2 regions of the Lysobacter sp. FW306-1B-D06B genome follow, and region 1 is predicted to be linked to the other one. Evidence: riboswitches for the same ligand, from Rfam matches in the RefSeq annotation. Region 1 holds a riboswitch; the other holds the start of a gene.
The links. Region 1 has a riboswitch for cobalamin ahead of btuB (TonB-dependent vitamin B12 receptor). Riboswitches for the same ligand answer to the same signal wherever they lie in the genome.
Positions count from the first base shown of each region.

Region 2: linked by a shared signal. The riboswitch ahead of btuB (TonB-dependent vitamin B12 receptor) and the one ahead of btuB (TonB-dependent vitamin B12 receptor) in region 1 are both predicted to bind cobalamin.

Region 1 covers NZ_CP151802.1:1,719,862-1,723,442, forward strand. The annotation lists gene clpB (ATP-dependent chaperone ClpB) at 1-892, shown strand, start outside; cobalamin riboswitch at 1,172-1,407, shown strand; gene btuB (TonB-dependent vitamin B12 receptor) at 1,539-3,383, shown strand; gene AAFF32_RS07915 (hypothetical protein) at 3,408-3,581, shown strand, end outside.
Region 2 covers NZ_CP151802.1:147,802-151,382, reverse strand. The annotation lists gene btuB (TonB-dependent vitamin B12 receptor) at 272-2,143, opposite strand; cobalamin riboswitch at 2,306-2,514, opposite strand; gene AAFF32_RS00710 (TfoX/Sxy family protein) at 2,735-3,112, opposite strand; gene AAFF32_RS00705 (GAF domain-containing protein) at 3,109-3,581, opposite strand, start outside.

The DNA of each region.
Region 1 (3,581 bases):
CCTGCACACGCGCGTGGTCGGCCAGGAAGAGGCGATCAAGGTCGTGTCCGATGCGGTGCGCCGCTCGCGCGCCGGGCTTTCCGATCCGAATCGCCCGTCGGGTTCGTTCCTGTTCCTCGGCCCCACCGGCGTGGGCAAGACCGAGTTGAGCAAGGCGCTGGCCGAATTCCTGTTCGATTCCAGCGATGCGATGGTGCGCATCGACATGAGCGAATTCATGGAGAAGCATTCCGTGAGCCGCCTGGTCGGGGCGCCTCCGGGCTACGTCGGTTACGAAGAGGGCGGTTACCTCACCGAAGCGGTGCGTCGCCGCCCGTACAGCGTGATCCTGCTCGACGAAGTGGAGAAGGCGCATCCGGACGTGTTCAACATCCTGTTGCAGGTGCTGGACGACGGCCGCCTCACCGACGGCCAGGGCCGCACGGTGGACTTCCGCAACACGGTCATCGTGATGACGTCGAACCTGGGGTCGCACCAGATCCAGGAGATGTCCGGAGATGATTCGCCGCAGGCCTACCTGCAGATGAAGAGCGCAGTGATGGGCGTGGTGCAGGCGCACTTCCGCCCGGAGTTCATCAACCGGCTCGACGACATCGTCGTGTTCCATCCGCTCGACAAGCAGCAGATCCGGCAGATCGCGCGCATCCAGCTCAACGGGCTGGAGAAGCGGCTGGGCGAGCGCGGGCTCAAGCTGGATCTGTCCGATGAGGCGCTCGCGTTGCTGGGCAATGTCGGCTTCGATCCGGTGTACGGCGCGCGCCCGCTGAAGCGTGCGATCCAGCAGCAGCTGGAGAATCCGCTGGCTTCGAAGATCCTGGCCGGCGAATTCACCAGCGGCGATGTGATCGGCGTTGATGCGCAGGGCGGGCAGTTGGTGTTCCGGAAGGGATAAGCGACCCGTCCGTAGCGGGATGACTGCTGCGACTCGAAGCCCCCGCGGTGGAAGCTGCGGGGGCTTCGGCGTTATGCGGGTGCTGCGTCGCGGTCTACGACAGAGCGCCCATTCTCACCGTTCGTCCTGAGCGTAGCGAAGCGAAGTCGAAGGATGGAGACGGGCGGCAACCCGCTCATCCTTCGACTTCGGCGCTTCGCGCCTACGCTCAGGACGAACGGTGGGGAAGGGCGCGCCGAACGAAGGCTCCGCGACCATTGCCGATACCCCGGGTGCTGCTAAGATGCCCCCGCCTGAGGTGACCGCCGGCCTGGCCGGTGGTTGAAACGGGAATCCGGTGCGCCGGGTCGTGCATGCACGGCCGGCAATTCCGGAGCTGCCCCCGCAACGGTAGGCGAGAAGACGATCCGCATCACAGCCACTGTGCTCACGCATGGGAAGGCGCGGACCGGAAGCGCAGGAATCCCTGCCTTCGCTCGCAAGCCCGGAGACCGGCCTTTGTGCGACCCGACACGCGGTGGGCGATGTCATGGGGCGCATGCCGTTCGCGTGCCGCTGCCATAACCCTCCTTCCGCCTGTCCTCTTCCAACGTTCCCGCGCGGGCAGGCGCGGTCAAGGAGTGTGTCAGTGCATCCGCATCACCGTATGTTCCGCCGCCGCGCGCTGGCGGCGTCGTTGTCGTGTTCCCTTCCTTTCGCGGCCCCGGCCTTCGCCGACGATGCCGCCACCGATCTCGATCAGGTCGTCGTCACCGCTACGCGCACCGCGCAGACGCAGGACCAGGCGCTCGCCGCGATCACCGTGATCGACCGTGCCGAGATCGAACGCCTGCAGCCGGCCTCGCTGCCGGCCCTGCTGACGGGGCGCGCGGGTATCTCCATCGCCAACAACGGCGGCCCGGGCAAGTCGACGTCGCTGTTCCTGCGCGGTACCGAGTCCGACCACGTCCTGGTGCTCATCGACGGCATCAAGATCGGTTCGGCCACCAGCGGCGGTGCCTCGCTGCAAGACATCCCGGTCGAACAGATCGAACGCGTGGAAATCGTGCGCGGTCCGTTCTCCAGTCTGTACGGTTCCGAAGCGCTGGGCGGCGTCATCCAGATCTTCACCCGCCGCCCGCAAGGCGCGTTCGCGCCCAGCGCCAGCGCCGCCGTCGGCAGCGATAACACGCAACGCTACGCGGCCGGCGTCGCCGGGCAGGCGAGCGATCCCTCGCGTGGCGCCTGGTATGCGATCAACGCCGCGCACGAAAGCACCGACGGCATCAACGCCTACCGCGGCACGCGCAACTTCGATCCCGACAAGGACGGCTATCGCAACACGTCGTTGACGTTGCAGGGCGGCTACCGCTTCAGCGAGCAGTGGGATGCCGACCTGCGCGCCTTCCGCGCCGAAGGCAACAACGAGTACGACGGCAGCACCAACAACGAAGCCGACACCGTGCAGCAGGTCGTCGGCGGTCGTGTGCGCTACACGCCGGGCGATCGTTTGAAGTTCACCGCCGGGCTGGGCACCAGCGCGGACCTGAGCGAGAACTTCCTCAACGGCGTCTATTCCTCCACCTTCGATACCCGCCGCGAAGTGGGCTCGTTGCAGGCCGACGTCGGCCTTGCCACCGGCCTGTTGACGCTGGGCTTCGATTGGCTCGGCGACAAGGTGCACAGCAACACCGATTACGCGCGTGATCGTCGCATCAACCGCGGCGTGTTCGGCCAGTGGCAGCAGGCGTTCGGCACGCAGTCCGTGCAGGCGAGCGCGCGCCGCGACGACGACAGCCAGTTCGGCGGCGAAACCACCGGCAGCGTGCTGTGGGGCTGGAACTTCACGCCGTCGCTGCGCCTGGGTGCGAGCTACGGCACCGCGTTCAAGGCGCCGACGTTCAACGAGCTGTACTTCCCCGGCTACGGCAACCCCGACCTGGGCCCGGAAACCTCGCGCAGTGTCGAAGTGAGCCTGCGCGGCGAACACGGTTGGGGCACCTGGTCGCTCAATGCATTCGACACGAAGATCGACGACCTGATCGCCTTCGACTCGACGCTCGGCCCGATGGGCGGCCCGAACAACATCGACCGCGCGCGCATCCAGGGCGTGGAAGCGACCGCGGGCGTGGTCTGGATGGACTGGAGCCTGCGCACCAGCCTCACCTGGCTGGACCCGCGCAACGACGGCGACAACGTCAACCACGACAAGTTGCTGCCGCGCCGTGCGAAGCAGTCCGGACGGATCGACCTTGATCGCAAGTTCGATCGCTTCAGCATCGGCGCCAGCGTCATCGGCGTGGGCGAGCGTTACGACAACCTCGCCAACACCACCCGCATGGGCGGGTACGGACTGTTCGGCTTGCGTGCGGGCTATGCATTCACCGACGCATGGAGCGTGCAGGCCTCGCTCGACAACGCCTTCGACAAACGCTACGAGACCGCCGCGCTCTACAACCAGCCGGGTCGCACCTGGCTGCTGACCGTGCGCTATCAACCCACCGTCCGCTGAGCGGACACCAACGTGAGGCCGCCGATGAAACCCCTGACACGCCACGCCAACCTGGGCCTGTTCGCCGCTTTCGCCGTGCTGATGATCGCCACGCGCTTCCATCATTTCGGCGACGCGCTGCACCTGCCCGACGCCTCGATGGCGCTGTTCTTCCTCGGCGGCCTCTATTTGCGCAAGCACTGGCAGTTCGCGGTGTTC
Region 2 (3,581 bases), 1.6 Mb from region 1:
TTCGTGAGCGCGATGTCTCGACGCATCCGCGCTTGCCGATGGACGCCACAACCTTCCACCGTTCGTCCTGAGCGTAGGCCGCAGGCCGAAGTCGAAGGACCCGGCGGGACCGTTGCGTGACCGGCCTGCTCATCCTTCGACTCCGGGGCTTCGCCCCCACGCTCAGGACGAACGGGATCGGATGGATTCGCCTCGCCGCTCGGGATGAAGTGCAAGGTCGGCGCCCCTCTGCCTTGTCGGAGGAGGGGCGCCAGTCACTTCGCAGAACGGCTCAGTTCACCGGTGCGTAGCGCAGCGTGAGGAACCACTCCCGCCCCGCCTGGTTGTAGAACGCCACCGTCTCGTACTCGCGGTCGAACACGTTGGCCACGCGGGCCTGCAATGTCAGCGCGGGCGTGATGGCGTATTCGGCGCGCAGGTCGAGTGTGCCGTAGCCGCCCAGGCGACGCGTGTTGGCGACGTCGTCGAAACGCGAGCCTTCGCCCACGGCGGTCAGGCCGATGCGGAAATCGCCGAATGCGCGGTCCACGTCGACACGCGCGCTGTTCTTCGCGCGGCGGGCGAGTTCGTTGCCTTCGTAGAAGCCGCTGCGGTTCTCGGTGTCGAGGTAGCTGATCGCGCCGGCGATGGTCCATTCGGCGACGGTCGTGTCCACGCCGAGTTCGGCGCCCTGCATGCGCGCGCGTTCGACGTTGTTGGGCAGGCCCAGCGCGGCGTCGAAGGCGATGAGGTCGTCGACCTCGGTGCTGAAGGTGTCCAGGCGCACGTTGAGCGTATCGCCGCGCCAGGCCACGCCCAGTTCCCAGGTGTCGGAATCTTCCGGACGCAGGTTCGCGTTGCCGAAGAACGGAAAGTAGAGCTCGTTGAACGTGGGCGCCTTGAACGCGCTGCCGTAGCCGGCGGTGATGCGCCAGTTCTGCGCGAACTCGATGCCGTATGCGGCGCTGCCGGTGGTGTGGCCGCCGAACTGTTCGTTGTCGTCGCGGCGCACGCTGGCTTCCAGCGATTGCGCTGCGAAGCGACCCTGGTACTGCACGAATGCGGCCTTGTTATCGCGGCTGCTCTCGTCGTACGGCGTGGTACTGCTCACGCTGTCTTCCAGCCAGTCCAGGCCGACGGTGAGCAGGTGGTGCTCGGCCAGGCCGAAGTCGCCCTGCAGCGTGGCGCTGTCGCGGTAGGTGCTGAAGTAGTCGAGGTAGGTGTCGCCGAGGTAGTTGTCGGACGCGTCCTGGTTGCGGCCGGCGGTGAGGTGCAGGTCGACGCGGTCGTTCGGGTGCCAGCGCAGCTTGCCCCCGACGACCTGCTGCACGGTCTTGGCGCGGTCGGTGAAGTCGCCGTCGAATTCGTTGTCGCCTTCGTTGCGCAACGCGTGGCCTTCCAGGGTCCACTGCTCGTTGAAGTCGACGCCGCCACGCACGGAGAGTGCGTCACGCGTGTAACCGTCGCGGTCGGGCTGCGAGTCCGGCGCGATGAAGCAACCGGCACCGTCGAAGGTCACCGGGTCGAAATAGCCGTTGCAGGCGTTGATGCCCTGCGTGTGGCTGCGTGAGTAGTCGGCGCCGAACCAGGCGCGGCCGTTGCCGCCGCCGAAGCCGGTGGCGAATTCGTTGAGGCCGTTGGAACCGCCGCCGACGGTGACGCGCGGAGCGAAGCCTTCGCGGTCGCGTCGCGTGAACACCTGGATCACGCCGCCGATGGCGTCGGCGCCGTACAGGCTGGAACGCGGGCCGCGGACGATCTCGACGCGGTCGATCAGATCGACCGGCAGATCCTGCAGCGAGGCCAGGCCGGACGTCGCCGAACCGATGCGGATCCCGTCGACCAGCACCAGCACGTGGTCGGATTCCGCGCCGCGCAGGAATAGCGTGGTGAGCTTGCCCTGGCCGCCCTGGTTGGACAGCGTGATGCCGGCGCGTCCGCGCAGCAGGTCGGGTAGCGAACGCGCCTGGCTGCGGCGGATCTGCTCGGCGTCGACCACTTCCACCGGCGCGAGCGCATCGTTGACCGTCACGGCGGTGCGGTTGGCGGTGACGACGACTTCGTCCAGATCGGTCGCCTGCGGCGCGGCGTGGGCGAGCGCGGGCAGGGCGAGCGCGCAGGCGAACGCGAGGGCGTGGACGGGGGCATTGCGGCGGAAGGACATCGGAATTCTCCAGCGCACGACGGCGCCGACGGCAAAAGGAACGGTTGCCGGGAGAGAGTGGGCCGCGGAATCGGAAGCGGAACGCCGACGTCGCCGCCGCGACGCCCTCCGCATCGCAACCAGTGGCGGGTCCATGCTGATTCCAGACAGGCTGTTTCCAGTCGGGACCCTTGCGTCGCAGGCCGGTCTCCGGACTCGCGAGTGGAGGAGGCCCTCCGGCTGCGGCGCCTTCCCGTGCGTGTGCACAGTGGCGGTGTGCCGAGCTCGAACTCGCTTACCGTTGCGGGGGCAGTGCCGGACTGGCCGCGTGGCGGCGTCACCGACTTCCCGTTTCAACCCGCCGGCAGGACGCCGCCGGGTCACCTCGAAGCGGGGCGAAGTCTACGGCATTTTCGCGTGGAGGCTTGGGTTCGCGGTGTGCAAAGCCCTCTCACGCTTGCGGGAGAGCGGTGGGAGCGAAGGAAAGCGCGCGGAGCGTTGAAGGGCCCAGGCGAGTCTGAAGCCTCGTCTCCGTTTGCCCTCATCCGCCCTTCGGGCACCTAGTCCCGCAAGCGGGAGAAAGGGAGGTGCTCGGAGTGCAGACTGTCTCGATCAGTCCCGATCCGCAGGCTCGTCGAACAGCGTCGGCATCGCGATGGTGTCTTCCTCGCGGGCCATCTGCGTCGTCGTAACCGGCGCGGCGGCCGGCTTGTAGCGCGGCGGCGGCAGCAGGGCGGTGGCGGCATCGGCGGCCTGGATGAGCTCGCCGCGGCGCTCGTCGGAAATCTCCTGCCAATGGCAGTCCTGCAACGCGCCTTCGATGGCGTACAGCAGGTTCAACGTCGGCTTGAAGCCGGCGCGCTTGACGCGCATGAAGGCCTCCACCGTGCCCACCGCGGCGAGGTCCTCGCGTGTGCGCAGTCCGACCTGGCGCAGCCAGGCGGCGGACTTCGGGCCGATGTTGCGCAGCTTGTCGGTGCTGGTCGTCATTCCAGTGACTCCACATATGCCCGCGCGATGGACTCCAGGCCGTGCTGGTCTTCAACGTTGAAACGGTCCAGGACCGGACTGTCGAGGTCGAGCACGCCGATCAGCTCGCCATTGGCGGAGACCAGTGGCACGACCAGTTCGGAGTTGGAGGCCGAGTCGCAGGCGATGTGGCCGGGGAAGGCGTGCACGTCGGGGACGAGCTGGGTCTGCCGGGTGGAGGCGGCTGCGCCGCACACGCCCTTGTCGAGCGGAATGCGCACGCAGGCGGGCAGTCCCTGGAACGGACCCACGACCAGCTCGGTGCCGTCGAAGAAGTAGAAGCCGGCCCAGTTGAGTTCCGGCACCGCGTTGTAGATCAGCGCCGCCAGGTTGGCGGCGTTGGCGATGCGGTCGCGTTCGCCATGCATGAGCGCACGCGCCTGCGCGAGCAGTTGCGCATACTGTTCCGACTTCGTGCCGCTTAGACTTT